2 regions of the Hansschlegelia sp. KR7-227 genome follow, and region 1 is predicted to be linked to the other one. Evidence: predicted binding sites of a transcription regulator. Region 1 holds the regulator's gene; the other holds the start of a gene.
The links. Region 1 encodes LexA, which represses DNA repair genes until DNA is damaged. Its sites were predicted from a motif close to TGTTCNNNNTGTGTTCNG; they were not measured.
Positions count from the first base shown of each region.

Region 2: ACO2RJ_RS15470 (DUF3072 domain-containing protein) is a predicted target of LexA. The motif match lies at 3,466-3,483, and genes of this name have one in related genera.

Region 1 covers NZ_JBMSEA010000001.1:1,364,746-1,372,186, reverse strand. The annotation lists gene gltX (glutamate--tRNA ligase) at 1-458, opposite strand, end outside; gene ACO2RJ_RS06440 (ComEC/Rec2 family competence protein) at 563-2,989, shown strand; gene lexA (transcriptional repressor LexA) at 2,983-3,690, opposite strand; gene glp (gephyrin-like molybdotransferase Glp) at 3,824-5,044, opposite strand; gene moaC (cyclic pyranopterin monophosphate synthase MoaC) at 5,041-5,526, opposite strand; gene trpC (indole-3-glycerol phosphate synthase TrpC) at 5,536-6,327, opposite strand; gene trpD (anthranilate phosphoribosyltransferase) at 6,324-7,349, opposite strand; gene ACO2RJ_RS06410 (anthranilate synthase component II) at 7,361-7,441, opposite strand, start outside.
Region 2 covers NZ_JBMSEA010000002.1:963-8,403, forward strand. The annotation lists gene ACO2RJ_RS15455 (ABC transporter ATP-binding protein) at 1-1,234, opposite strand, end outside; gene ACO2RJ_RS15460 (YciI family protein) at 1,483-1,854, shown strand; gene ACO2RJ_RS15465 (RNA polymerase sigma factor) at 1,851-3,122, shown strand; gene ACO2RJ_RS15470 (DUF3072 domain-containing protein) at 3,143-3,454, opposite strand; gene ACO2RJ_RS15475 (BA14K family protein) at 3,593-4,090, opposite strand; gene ACO2RJ_RS15480 (BA14K family protein) at 4,336-4,749, opposite strand; gene ACO2RJ_RS15485 (DUF1176 domain-containing protein) at 4,957-6,045, shown strand; gene ACO2RJ_RS15490 (ornithine decarboxylase) at 6,051-7,280, opposite strand.

The DNA of each region.
Region 1 (7,441 bases):
GTCTCGCCGGTCTGCGGCGCCTTGAGGCGGATGGCGGGCGCGCGGTCCGCGGGAGCGTCGGAGGCCGGGCGGTCGCGCCAGCGGCCGTCATAGCGCGGCGGGCGACCCTCGGCCTGGGCGGTCGCGCGCATTTCCTCGAGCTCTTGGGCCGACGCGTAGCACCGGTAGGCGCGGCCATCCCTCAGCATGGCGTCCACGGCCTCGCGATGGCGGTCGGCGCGGGCGAACTGGAACACCGGGTCGCCGTCCCAGTCGAGACCGAGCCAGGTGAGCCCGTCGAGAATGGCGGCGATCGCGGCGTCGGTCGACCGGGCCCGGTCGGTGTCCTCGATCCGGAGCAGCATCTTGCCGCCCTGGGACTTCGCGAACAGCCAGTTGAAGAGCGCCGTGCGCGCGCCGCCAATATGCAGAAAGCCGGTCGGCGACGGCGCGAAGCGGGTGACGACGGTTTCGGTCACGATGCGCGGGCCTTGAACGATGCGTGGATCCGCGGCGGCGGCGAACGCCTGTGCGCGACGGCGCGACCGTGTAGCATGGTCGCGCGACCGGGGGAAAGACGGGCATGGCGCGAGACACGCGGCGGGCTCAGGGACAGACGAGAACGGCTGTCCTGCCGGGCGTGCGCGACGTCGGGGACGCACGTCGGGGGACGATCGCCGCAGGAGCCGCCGACTGGCTTGCGGCGCGTTTTGCGGAGGAAGCCGATCTCGGGCGCCCCGCGCTCTGGATGCCCGTCGCCTTCGGGACCGGCGTCCTGGTCTACTTCGCCGCGGCGCATGAACCCACGCTGACGGCCTCGTTCGCGGTCTGGCTTGCGGGCGGCGGGATCGCGGCGCTGCTTCGCCGGCGGTTCGTCGCGCTGTGGCTCGCGTTGGCGGTCGCGTTCGCCGCCTCGGGATTTCTAGCCGCCAAATTGTCGACTTTGCGGGCGGAAGCTCCCGTCCTGCCGCGGGCGATGAGGGCGGACGCCGTGGGTCGCGTGGTCGCGATCGAACCACGAGCGAACGATCGTCGGCGCGTGACGCTCGTCCTTGAAAGCCTGGGGACGCTCGCGCCGGCCGATCGTCCGCGAAAGACGCGGGTCACGCTCGGCAAGGAGCCCGCGGTCGCCGCCGGTGATCGGCTGGCGCTTTCCGCCTATTGGCGACCTCCGCAAGGGCCGGTCCGCCCCGGCGGGTACGACTTCGCCCGCGTCGCCTTTTTCGAGGGGATCGGGGCCACGGGAAGCGAGCCGACAAATCTGCGCAATCTCGGGCCAGCGTCCGATCTCGGCGTCGCCGATCGGCTCTCGGCGGCCCTCGAACGCTTGAGGATGAGCCTGACCGAGCGCGTCACGCGGTCGGTCGGCGGCCCGGAAGGCACGGTGGCGGCGGCCCTCGTGACCGGGGTCGAGGGACCGATCCCACAGAAGATCGAGGACGACCTGCGGGCGGCCGGCCTCAGCCACATCCTGTCGATCTCCGGTCTGCACATGGCGCTCGTCGCGGGCACGCTGTTCTGGCTCGCGCGCGCCGGCCTGGCGCTGTCGTCGACCGCAGCGCTTCGATGGCCGGTGAAGAGCGTCGCCGCCATCGTGGCGCTCGCGGGCGCGACGTTCTACCTCGCGCTCTCCGGAGCCGAGGTGGCGACCCAGCGCTCCTACATCATGATCGCGATCGTGTTCGCAGCCGTGATCCTCGGCCGGCCGGCGATGTCGCCCCGAAACCTGGCCCTTGCGGCGCTGCTCGTCATGGCCTGGTTGCCCGAGGCGGCGCTGGGACCGAGCTTCCAGATGTCGTTCGCGGCGGTCGCGGCCCTAATCGCCTGGTTCGAGCGGAGGAGCGACGGCGCGCGACCTCCGCCGCCGGCCTCGGGCCTCGGACGCGCGTGGCGCTGGGCGCTAGCCGCAGCCGCGATCGCGGTGATGACGACCCTGGTCGCGGGGATGGCGACCGCGCCGTTCGCCGCCTATCACTTCCACCGCACGACGCCTTACGCGCTCGCCGGCAACGCGCTGGCGACGCCGTTGCTCAGCGTCCTCGTGATGCCGTCGGTCGTGGGCGGGCTGTTCTTCGCCCCGCTGGGTCTGGACGGCCTGTGGTGGCAGGCCATGGGTCTCGGCCTGAGGGGCGTGCTCGCGATCGCGGAGATGGTGGCGTCATGGCCGGGATCCGAGCGCAATGTGCCGGCCTTCGACGAGCCGGCGCTCGCCCTGTTTGCGCTCGGGATCTGCTGGGCATGTCTGTGGCGGACGCGGTTGAGATGGGGCGCCGTTCCCATGCTCGCGGCGGCGCTGGCGCTTGCCGCGGTCCCGTCGCGGCCGGATGTGGTGATCGACGCCTCGGGCCGCGAGATGGCGGCCAGGGGCCCTGACGGCGCGCTGGCGCTCGTGGGGACCCGGTCCTGGAGCTTCGCCGCCAAGGTGTGGCTCGCCGCCGACGCGGCGTCGCCCGTGAAGGCGGGCCGACCCACCGAGCGGCCATCTCAGCCGGGCGGCCGCGGTGCGCAGTCCTCGCCTTCGGCCGCGGGGGCGTCAGCCGAAGGATCATTCGGGTCGGGCGCGAAGGTCGTCGGCCAGACCACGACCGTCGTGCGCTGCGACGCCTACGGCTGCGTCGCGCCGCTGTTCGCCGGCGGATGGGCTGCGCTGGTCTGGGATGCCCGGGCCTTCGACGAAGACTGCCGTCGCGCCACGTTGGTGGTCACGCGTCTCGACGCGCCCGACGCCTGCCGGGACGCCGCGGCGGTGATCGACCGCGCCGCGCTCGCCGCGACCGGATCGCTGGCGCTGATGCGCGACGGCCCGCGGTTCATCGGGCGCTCGGCCCGAAACCCCGCCGGGTCCCGCCCTTGGCACAGGGGGAGCGCCCTGGCCACCGCGCCGCCGCCCGACGACGCGCTGAAACTCGTCTTCGCGCCAAGAGCGCGCGCCCCGGCCACAGTCGACCGACCGACCGTCGTCGATCCGACTTCGCCTGACGAGGAGCCGCCGCCGGGCGAGGATCAATAGCGCCGGATGAGCCCGACCAGCCGCCCCTGGATCGCCACACGGTCCGGGCCGAATATGCGCGTCTCATAGGCCGGGTTCGCGGCCTCGAGCGCGATCGAGGCGCCGCGCTTGCGCAGCCGCTTCAGCGTCGCCTCCTCATGGTCGACGAGCGCGACTACGATGTCGCCGGTGTCGGCGGACTCCTGCCGGCGGATCAGCACGAGGTCGCCGTCGAGGATGCCGGCCTCGATCATCGAGTCGCCGCGCACTTCGAGCGCGAAATGCTCGCCGTTGGAGAGCATATCCGGAGAGACCGAGATCGTGTCGCTCTTGGTCTGGATCGCCTCGATCGGCACGCCCGCGGCGATCCGGCCCATAACGGGGATCGCGACCATGCGCGCGGAGCTGTCGTCCGGCTCGTCGGCGGCAGGCCGCCTGCGGCCCAGATTGCCCTCGATCACGCTCGGCGTGAAGCGCCCCGTCGGCCGCGTCACGGGCGGCGCGGCCGCTTCCGGAAGGCGGACCACCTCGATCGCCCGGGCTCGGTTCGGCAGCCGTCGGATGAAGCCGCGCTCCTCAAGCGCCATGATCAGACGGTGCACGCCCGACTTCGACTGCAGCCCCAGCGCGTCCTTCATCTCCTCGAACGAGGGGGGAACGCCGGTCTCCTTCAGCCGCTCGTGAATGTAGCGGAGAAGGTCGTACTGCTTGCGGGTCAACATGGGCGGCTCCGCGCCGTGACAAAACAAATCATGAACAGATTCGTAGCTGTTCTAGGTGTGTTCCGCAAGCGTTAAGGCCGCGTTACCATCCCGGGAGGTTCTCCTCCACGAGCGTCGTTCGATCGTCCGACGATCAGAACGGATGGTGTAACATCATGATTTCGCAAGGAGTTCCGGCGTCCGCGGCCGGCGCGTGGGCCGGCCTCACGAGCAGGCACTCGGCGTCCGAGAGGGCGCGCAGCATCGACGAATCCTGGCGGTCGAAAGCGGTCGCGACGGCGACGCCGTCCGAATCAAAGGTGAGCGCCGCGCGCATATAGTCTTCACGCCGGTCGTTCTGCGCCATGTCCCGTCCAAGCCTGGCGAACGTCTTGGCCGGTTCGACGTCCTCGCGGCCGGCCATGCGACGGAGCGCGGGGACGAGAAACAGCAGCGAGCAGACGATCGCCGAGACTGGATTGCCCGGCAGCCCGAGCGCGAGCATGTCACCGCGCCGACCCGCCATCATAGGCTTGCCCGGCCGCATGGCGATCTTCCAGAAATCCAGCGCGACGCCGGCCTCTGCGAGCGCAGGCTGCACCAGGTCGTGGTCGCCGACCGAGGCGCCGCCGAGCGTCACCAGAACATCCACCTTCTCTTCGATCGCGCGGTCGATCGCCGCGCGGATGGCGGCGCGGTCGTCGGGCGCGATCCCCAGATCGACGGCGACGCCGCCTTCGCCTTCGACGACGGCGGCGATCGCAAAGCTGTTCGACGCAATGATCTGGTCCGGTCCCGCTCTTTCTCCGGGCATGACCAGTTCGTCGCCGGTCGCGAGGATCGCGACGCGGGGGCGGCGGCCCACGTCGACGGCAGGGTGGCCCAGCGCCGCGGCGAGCGCGAGATCGCGCGCCCCGAGCCTTCGGCCGGCGGGCAGGAGCTCCTGCCCGGTGGCAAAGTCGATCCCGGCGCGGCGGATGTGGCGGCCGAGGACGGCCGCCTCCTGCGCCGTCACGACCGCGCCGTCGCGCTCGGCGTCCTCCTGAAGCAGGATCGCGTCGGCGCCGTCGGGAACCGGAGCTCCGGTGAAGATCCTGACGGCCTCGCCGGGACCGACGCGCCCGCCGAAGGCGCGGCCGGCGGCGGCCTCGCCGATCACGGTCAGCCGGGCGGGGGCGCGGCCGACGTCGGATGCGCGGACCGCGTAGCCGTCCATCGCGGAGCAGTCCCAGGGCGGCTGGGTCCGGAGCGCGGATAAGGGGTTCGCAAGCGTGCGCCCGAGCGCCTCGCGCAACGCGACGCGCTCGGAGGGGAGCCGCGCGACGCCGGAGAGAATGCGGGCGCGCGCCTCGGCCACGGGCAGAAGCCCGCTCACGAGGCCTCCTCGACCCGGAAGTCGCCGGACCGTCCGCCAGACTTGGCCAGAAGCCGCACGCCCTCGATCCGCATGGCGCGATCGACGGCTTTGGTCATGTCGTAGACCGTGAGGCAGGCGACCGAGACCGCGGTCAGCGCCTCCATCTCGACGCCGGTCGGGCCCGTGACGCGCGCGGTCGCGGTCACGATCACGCCGGGGAGGGAGGCGTCGGGAATCAGCTCCACGGACACTTTCGAGAGCATGAGCGGGTGGCAGAGCGGGATGAGCTCATGGGTGCGTTTCGCCGCCATGATGCCGGCCAGCCGCGCCGTCCCGAGCACGTCGCCCTTCTTGGCGTCCCCGTCGACGATCAGGCGCAGCGTCTCCGCCGCCATGACGACGCGGCCTTCCGCCGTCGCCTCGCGGATGGTGGCCGGCTTGTCGCCGACGTCCACCATGTTGGCTTCGCCCGACGCGGAGAGATGGGTGAGGCGCGACATCGGCGGGGGTCAGGCCGCCAGAAGCTGACGGGTCGCGGCGGCCACGTCCTGCTGGCGCATCAGACTTTCGCCCACGAGCAGGGTGCGGCAGCCGACCGCGGCGAGCCGAGCGACGTCGGCCGGAGTGAAGATGCCGCTTTCCCCGACGAGGATACGGTCGGGGGGCGCGAGCGCCGAAAGCCGCTCGGTCATGTCGAGCGATACTTCGAAGGTGCGAAGATTCCTGTTGTTCACTCCCAGCAGCTTGGCGTTGAGCGGCAGCGCGCGATCGAGCTCCGCTTCGTCATGCACCTCGATCAGCGCATCCATGCCGAGGTCGGACGCTGAGGCCACCAGGTCGCGCGCTTCCGCGTCGGTCACGGCGGCCATGATGACGAGGATGCAGTCGGCGCCGAGCGCGCGCGCCTCCGCCACCTGGTAAGGCTCGTACATGAAGTCCTTGCGGATCACGGGAAGCGCCACGGCGTCGCGGGCCGCCGTCAAGAAGCCCGGCGCGCCTTGGAAGGACGGGCCGTCGGTCAACACCGACAGGCAGGTCGCGCCGCCCGCCGCGTAGGCGCGCGCGAGCACCGGCGGGTCGAAGTCGGCGCGGATCAAACCCTTTGAAGGACTGGCCTTCTTGATCTCGGCGATGAGCGCCGTACGGCCTGCGCCTAGCGTCGTCTCGATCGCCGCCACGAAGCCGCGGGGCGGCGACGCGGCCTCGGCGGCACGACGCGTCTCGGCGTAAGGGCGAGCAGCCTTGGCGTCGGCGACCTCCCGCCGCTTATAGGCTTCGATCCGGGCGAGGATGTCGTTCATGCCGCCTGCTCCTCGGCCGAGATGCGGACGAGCGCGTCGAGCCGGGAATACGCCGCGCCCGAATCGATCGCGCCTGCGGCGAGCTTGGCGCCGGCCTCCAATGTCTCCGCCCGGCCGGCGACCACGAGCGTCGCGGCGGCGTTCAGGATCGACACGTCACGATAGGCGCCGCGTTCGCCGTCGAGCACGCGGCGCAGCGCCGCGGCGTTCGCCTCGGCGTCGCCGCCGGCGAGCGCGCTCGTGGGATGGCGGGGCAGCCCGGCGTCCTCCGGCGAGACGTCGAACGTCGTGACCGCGCCGTTCTCGAGCGCCGCGACCCGGGTCGGACCGGAGGTGGTGATCTCGTCAAGACCATCCGATCCGTGAACGACCCACGCCTTCTGCGAACCAAGCGCGTTCAGCGCCTCCGCGATCGGTTCGACCCATTTGGCGGCGAAGACGCCGACCATCTGGCGTCTCACGCCGGCCGGGTTCGAAAGCGGACCGAGCAAATTGAAGATCGTCCTCACGCCTAGCTCCGTGCGGGCCGGCCCGACATGGCGCATGGCTGCGTGGTGGTTCGGCGCGAACATGAAGCCGATGCCGGCCTCCGCGATGCAGCGCGCGATCCGCTCGGGGCCGATGTCCACGTCGACGCCCAGCGCGCGCAACACGTCGGCCGAGCCCGATTTCGAGGAGAGCGCGCGGTTGCCGTGCTTGGCGACGGGAACGCCGCAGCCGGCGACGACGAAGGCGGCGCAGGTCGAGACATTGACCGAGCCGGCGCCGTCGCCTCCGGTGCCCACGACGTCGACGGAGTCCGCGGGCGCCTCCACCGGGGTCATCCGCTCGCGCATGGCGGCGACCGCGCCGGCGATCTCGTCGACGGTCTCGCCGCGGACCCGGAGCGCCATGAGGAAGCCGCCGATCTGGGCGGGCGTCGCTTCGCCCGTCATGATGCGGCCGAAGGCGCGCTCGGCTTCGTCGCGGGCGAGCGGCCGGCCGTCGGCGACCGCCGCGATCACCGCCTTGAAGGAGTCCATCGCTCCGCCTCTCAGACCGCCCGCGCGGCCGAAAGCCGGCGTCGGTTCGCGTTCCAGGCCATGGCGTCGTCGAGGAAATTGGCGAAGATCGC
Region 2 (7,441 bases), on a different contig from region 1:
CGATGCCGATCTGACGACGGAGCGACGCCAGCGTCATGTCGCGGACGTCGACGCCGTCGATCGTGATGCGGCCCTCGGTCACTTCGTAGAAGCGCGGCAGCAGCGAGCAGATCGTCGTCTTGCCCGCGCCGGACGGCCCCACGAAGGCGACGGTCTCGCCTGCCCGGATCCTGAGATCGACGCCGTTCAGCACCCGCTTGTCCGCCGCGTAGCCGAAGCTCACGCCCTCATAGGCGATCTCGCCCTTGAGCCCCGAAATCTCGGTCGCGCCCGGACGGTCGACGATGTCAGGCTCGGTCGCGAGAAACTCCTCATAGCGGCCGAAGCCGGCCATGCCCTTGGGGTAGACCTCGATCACCGCGTTGATCTTCTCGACCGGCCGGAAGAACACGCCGATCAGCAGCAGGAAGCCGACGAAGCCGCCATGGCTGAGCTCCCCGGTGATCACGAAATAGCTGCCGGCGACCATCACGATCACCTGCGTCAGGCGCATGCTGAGATAGCTGAGCGAGGTGCTCGCCGCCATGATCCGGTAGGCCGCAAGCTTGGTCGTGCGGTAGCCGCGATTGGCTTCGGCGAACAGGCTGCGCTCGTGGTCCTCATTGGCGAAGGCCTGCACGACGCGGATTCCGCCGACATTTTCCTCGATGCGCGCGTTGAACGCGCCGACCCGGCCGTAGAGGTCGTGCCAGTTGCGCGTCATGCGCGCGCCATAGCGGCTGGTGAGCCACCCCGTCAGCGGCACCACCGCCGCGGTGATCAGCGCGAGCTCGACATTGACCGAGAACATCAACGCGAAGGCGCCGATCAGCGTCATGATGGCGATGAACAGGTCTTCCGGCCCGTGATGAGCGACCTCGCCGATCTCCTCGAGATCCTTGGTCAGCCGGCCGACGAGATGGCCGGTCTTCTGGTTGTCGAAGAAGCCGAAGGAGAGCTTCTGCAGATGGTCGAACGCCTTGCGGCGCATCTCGGTCTCGATGTTGATCCCGAGCATGTGCCCCCAATAGGTGACCACCACCATCAGCCCGGTGTTCGCGACATAGATCGCGACGAGGGCGATCGAGGCGAGGATCACCAGCGTCCAGTCCTGGCTCGGCAGCAGTTCGTCGACGAACAGCTTCACCGCCATGGGGAAGCCGAGCTCGAGCAGCCCGGACAGCACGGCGCAGCCGAAATCCAGCAGGAACAGACCGCGGTGCGGCCGGTAATAGGCGAAGAAGCGCTTGAGCATGGGTCCCGAGGGGGTGCGGCCTTCGTCGGAGCGGGGCGCCGGGAAGGGAGGAATGGCCCGTGTCGGGCGGGGCGTCAACGACCGCGCCCGTCCGACGGCCCGGTCTCGCCCGCGAGGCGCGGAGAACGCGGCGTCCCGCACGGCGATCCAGCCAGATTCAGGCGGCGGCCGTCTTGTCTTTTTTTGGCCGCGCGGTCGGCGACGGGCATAGTCGCCCGTCCTTGATGCGAAGGGAGCAACGGATCGCCATGCTGTACGCCATACTTTGCTACCACTCCGAAGCCGTCGTCGGCGCCTGGTCCAAGGCCGAGGACGAGGCCGTCATGGCGAAGATCATGGTGGTGAAGGAGAAGCTCGCGGCGCAGGGCAAGCTCGGCCCGAGCCTCAGGCTGCTGCCGACCACGACCGCGACGACGCTGCGCAAGGATGTCGACCCGCCGCTGGTGCTCGACGGTCCCTTCGCGGAGACCAAGGAGCAGTTGCTCGGCTTTTACATCCTCGATGTCGCCTCGCTCGACGAGGCGCTTGCGGCCGCGCGCGAGCTCGGCGCCGCCAATCCCGGCGGCTCCTACGAGATCCGCCCCGTCGGCTATTACGACCCGGTGAGCCTCGCGCCATGACCGACATCGCCTGGATCGACAAGGCGCTGGTCTCCGCCCGCCCCCAGGCGGTGGCGGCGCTGCTGCGGTATTTCCGCGATCTCGACGCGGCGGAGGAAGCGTTCCAGGAGGCCTGCCTGCGGGCGCTCAAGACCTGGCCTGCCAACGGCCCTCCCCGCGACCCGGCGGCTTGGCTGATCTTCGTGGGCCGCAATGTCGCGCTCGACGCGCTGCGCCGACGGGCGAAGCAGACGGAGCTGCCGGACGAAGACCAGCTCTCCGATTTGGGCGACGCCGAGGCCGACATCGCCGAACGGCTCGACCAGGCCGACTACCGCGACGACATCCTGCGCCTGCTGTTCGTCTGCTGCCACAGGGACCTGCCGTCGACCCAGCAGATCGCGCTGGCGCTCCGGATCGTCTCGGGGCTGACGGTGAAGCAGATCGCGCGCGCGTTCCTCGTGTCCGAGGCGGCGATGGAGCAGCGCATCACGCGCGCGAAGGCCCGGATCGGCGCGGGCGACGCGCCGTTCGAGGCGCCGGGCCCCGTCGAGCGCGCCGAGCGCCTCTCCACCGTCGTCGCGATGGTCTATCTCGTGTTCAACGAGGGCTATTCCGCGAGCGGGGACGACACGGCGATGCGCGCCCCGCTCTGCGAGGAGGCGATCCGGCTTGCGCGCCTCCTGATCACGCTCTTCCCCGCAGAGCCGGAGGTCATGGGCCTCGCCGCGCTCATGCTGCTCCAGCACGCGCGCGCGGCCGCGCGCTTCGACGCCTCGGGCGCGATCGTCCTGCTCGAAGATCAGGACCGTTCGCTCTGGAGCCGCCCGATGATCGCGGAAGGGCTTGCGCTCATTGACAAGGCCATGCGCCACCGCCGACCCGGACCTTATCTCGTGCAGGCCGCGATCGCCGCGATGCACGCCCGCGCGGCGCGGTTCGCCGACACCGACTGGGCCGAGATCAACGCCCTTTACGGCGCGCTGGAGCGCTTGGCCCCCTCGCCCGTGGTGACGCTGAACCGGGCCGTCGCCCTATCGAAGCTGCACGGGCCGGAAGCCGCGCTCGCGCTCATCGATCCGCTCGGCGAGCGTCTGTCGAACTATTTCTATTTCCACGGAGCGCGGGGGGCGCTCTATCTCGAGCTTGGACGCACGCGCGAGGCCCGGGAGGCGTTCGACCGGGCGATCGGACTCGCGACCAGCCCTGCCGAGGCCGCCCATATCCGCGCTCATCTCGACCGGCTGGCCAAGGACGGCGCAGACGCGCGCCCCCAGCCCGCATCCTGAGCCTATAGAAGGGCTTGAGATCAGCGCTTTTCGTTGCGCGCGTTCTTCAGCTCGTCGATCAGGGTCGACGCCTCCGCCTTTGTCAGGTCCGGCGTGTAGGCGGCGCTGCCTGTCTCTTCCGACAGGGTCTTCAGGTAGGACGCCTGCGCGCCCGTCATGGGCTCGCCGCCGGAGACCCAGTCGGACGGGTCCTTCTCGGCGTTGCTCTCGGGGTCCGGCGCGGTTTTCGGATTGGGATCGACGTGACGCGCGGCTTCGCCAGGATTGGGGGCGTCGGGGTCTGCGGCGCGACGGGCGTCCGTGCGGCTTTCAGGCGTGCTCTTGTCGGTCATGTCCCGTCCTTCGTTCTTCATTCGTTCGTCGTTGAAGAACGTTCGCGCCAGCCGGAGGTTCCTGGCGGGCCGAGAACGAAAAACCCCGGCGCTGAGGCCGGGGTTCGAAGGTCGGTCGCGACAGGGCGTCGCGAACCGTCAGGGGCAATAGGCGATCCGGCCGGGCGACGGGACATAGGTGCCGGTCCGGGGATTGTAGGTGCGATAGCGCTGGGCGCACCACTCGCGCGTCCGGTAGCCGGGGCGCGCCGAGCTTGCGATCGCTGAACCGATCACGAGTCCAGCCACGCCTGCGGCGACCGCGCCGCCGTAATTGCGGCCGTGACGGTAGCGGCGACCGCCATAGTAGCGCCGGCCATAATAGCGTCGGTTGCCGTAACGACGCCCGCCGCTCCAGCCGCGGCGGCCATAGTGGCGGCCGCCGCCATACGATCCGCGGCCACGGTATTTGCCCCGGCCGCGCTTGCCCACCTGCTCAACGTCGCCGGAGGCGAGCGCAGCCATCGCGCCGTCCCGCACCTGGTCCAGGCTCGAGGGCTTCGACGCCGCTTCGGCCGCGGAGGCAGGCGACATGCCCTCGGTCATTCCGACCACGCCGACGGCGGTCGACAAGGCTATGACGAACATACGGTTCATTTCGAACTCCTCGCGCAAAGGGGAGCCGCGTCGGGCTCCCGTTCATCCGCTCCCCTTCTCAACAAACGAAACGTGCACTCGTTGCAACAAATCCCACATGGGCGATCACGAAAGCGCACATCGTGGTGAAGCGATTGGCGCCGCGGCGGCACATTCACGAGGGCGTCCGATACGCGATCGGCGCGGCCGCCCACAGGCCGCCGCGCCGATCGGTTGCTCTGGGGCGGCCGATCCGGCCGCCGTGGTCAGTAGATGCCGAAGTAGATTCCCGGGCGATAGTGCCGGCGGTGGTAGTATCGCGGACCGTAGTAAGGCCGACGGTAGCCGTAGCGGCGGCCATAATACCGTCGACCGCCATAGTAACGATGGCCGTAGTGACGCCGTCCACGGTAATAGCGTCGCCCGCCGCCATAGTAGCGGCCGCTGAACGGGCCCTGGCTGTGGAAGCCGCGGCGATGTCCGCGCGATCCGCGATGGCGATAGCCGCGGTGGCCGACGGTCTGGACGTCGCCGGCGCTCAGGCTCCGAAGCGCGCTGGCGCGCACCTGCTCGACGGACGCCGGCTTCGCGGCCGACGCCGCCGCTGCGGGCGCGACGCCTTCCGACAGCCCGACCAAGCCGACGGCCGCCGACAGCGCGATGGCGTAAAGTTTTCTCATTGTGGTCTCCTTGGGTGGCGGCGAAGACGCTGAACCACGCCCCGCCCGTGAAGCCCCTCCCTCAGGCGCAGTCTAGTTCACACGAATGCGAACGCGCGGCCCGGCTTCCATATGCCGAACGTGCGATCACGTTTCCGTGACCGTGGGACCTCGAAATAAACGAGATGACGCTGTAGGTAGTCCTCGCCACCACCCGCAGGAGCCGCGATGCGACGACGAGTTCTCCTGATCGCGAGCTGGATCGCTGCTGCGACGTTCGGCGGCGCGGCGCCTGCCGTGGCGACCGACGTGACGTTCGAAAAATGGACGGCGTCCTGCGCTCAGCCGGAGAGTCAGTCGGACTGCCGGATCTTCACCGAGGCCCCCGCCTCCGGGGCGGACGCCGTGCGCGTCACGGTCATGAGGGAGGCGGCGAAGGACGCCGTGGCGCGCCTTATCGTGACGCTTTTGGCGCCCGCGAGCGCGGCGCCCCGCCCCCGTCTCGCGATCACGCTCGACGGCGGGCCGCCCGTGCGGCTCGCGTCGGGATCGGACCTGTCGAGCGGCCCGGGGAGCGACGCCCGGTCGGTCGACATCCGCCTGTCGGACGCCGCGACGAAGCGACTGTTGCCGTTCCTGCGGCGGGGCAGGACGCTCGACGTCATGGTCACCGGCGAAGGCGGCGAGCAGGTGTCCTCCGCTCTGCCGATCGCGGGTTTTGGGCCGGCGGTCAGCTTCATCGACATGCGTCAGGGTCGCGCAGATCGTCAGGACGCGCTCAGCGCCCTGATCGGAGGACAGACCCCGGCCGCCCGCGCCGGCCGCATCCGCGACGTCTCGCGCGACGCGGCGCCCGAGCCCTTGCGCAAGACGATGATCGAGCGCGATTGCCCCGTCTGGGACCAGAACGAGGGCGACCCTTCGTTCCTCGCCGAACAATCCTTCGCCGCCGAGCTCGGAGGCGGGCGCACGCTCTGGGCGATCGTGTGCGCCTCGGGATCCTACAACGCCGACTTCGCGATGTTCGTCGAGGACCCCTCCAAGGCCGCCAACCGGTTCGAACCGCTGCTGTTCGCAAACTTCGTGGAATCGATCGGCTGGACCGGCGTCGACACGCTCGCCAACGCGGAATACGACCCGGAAACCAAGCAGCTCACGGCCTTCGACAAGGGCCGCGGCGCCGGCGACTGCGGAACCTACGGGATCTGGGAATGGGTCGGCGCGGCGTTCCGCATGATCGAATACCGATCCAAGGAGGAATGCGACGGGGTCGGCGACAAGGCCAAGTTCCCGATCGTGTTCCGCGGCGAGCGGTAGGCGCTTCAGGCCATGCCGCGCCGCGGCTCTGTCGCGGCGAAGCCTTCGAGCCCCTCCACGGTTTCGAACGGCGTCGCGACCTCCACGAACTCGTCGGGATAAAAGCCGTTGAAGCGGGTGCGCAGCGCCAGGCTGTAGGCGCCGATATGGCCGATCTCGATCCAGTCGCCGGTGTCGACCGTGTCCGGCAGCCAGAACGGCCGGGACAGCACGTCGACGCTGTCGCAGGTCGCGCCGTACACGCGGAAGGGCGTGAGCTTCGGCTCCGACGTCCGCGTCGCCCGCCGGCGGGCGGGGTCGGGAATGAGCGTCGCCGGCAGCGTGATCTTTCCGGTCCAGGCGTCCGACAGCGAGCTCCAGATGCCGTCATTGATGTAGAGCCGCTGGCCCTTCTTGAGCATCACCCGGACGATGACGGAGAGCGAGCGCGCCACGATCACCCGGCCGGGCTCCGCGATCAGCGGCAGGTCGCCGAGCCCCCATTCGTCGACCTCGGTCTGCACGCGGGACACGAGCTCCCCGACTTCGGGCGTCGGCGGACCCGGCCGTTTCGGGTCGCGGCCGTAGGCGGCGGGAAAGCCGCCGCCGATGTCGAGGGCCGCGAGCTCCACGCCTGAGCGGCCCCGCACCCACGCCGCCGAGGCGACGCCGCGCTCATAGGTGGAGAGGTCCTCGACCTGGCTGCCGACATGGAACGCGAGGCCTGAGCGGAAGCCGACGCGGTCGATCCGCTGGAGCAGCTCCACGGCGGCCGAGGGCGTCGCTCCGAATTTCTTCGACAGCTCGTAAGCGGCGTGCCCCTTGGTGGCGAGGCGGACGAACAGAGTCACGTCCTCGGGGTCCAGATCCTGAGCGCGCACGATCCTGAGGATCTTCGCCACCTCGTCCTCATGATCGAGCGCGAGCGCGCGAATGCCGTAGGTCTCCAACGCCAACCGGATGTCGGACTGCGCCTTGACCGGGTGCATGTAGAACTGCCGGGCGCTGGCCGACGCCGCGCGGGCCGCCGCGAACTCCGCCGGGCTCGCGACGTCGAAGGCGTCGACCCCGGCGGCGACCAGCGTCTTCAAAACCATTGGCTCGCCATTGGTCTTGACGGCGTAGGCGGTCGTTCCGCGGAAGGCGGAGAGGAAGGCTTTGGCGTCGCTTTCGAGCGTCGCGGGACGGAACGCGTAGACCGGCCGGTCCGGCCGCAAGGCGAGCGCCGCCTCGCGCGCCGTATCGAAACGCTGCATTCTCGGATGAACTCCTGGGTCGGACGAAGCGATCGTCGGGACCGGAGACGCTATCGCCCCCGTGCGGCGATCCCAAGACGCAGGCGCCTGCCGTGTCTGGTCCGCGAGGCGCTCTCGGCCGGGAGGCTTTCAACCATGTCCGCGAAGCGCGCTTGATTTGG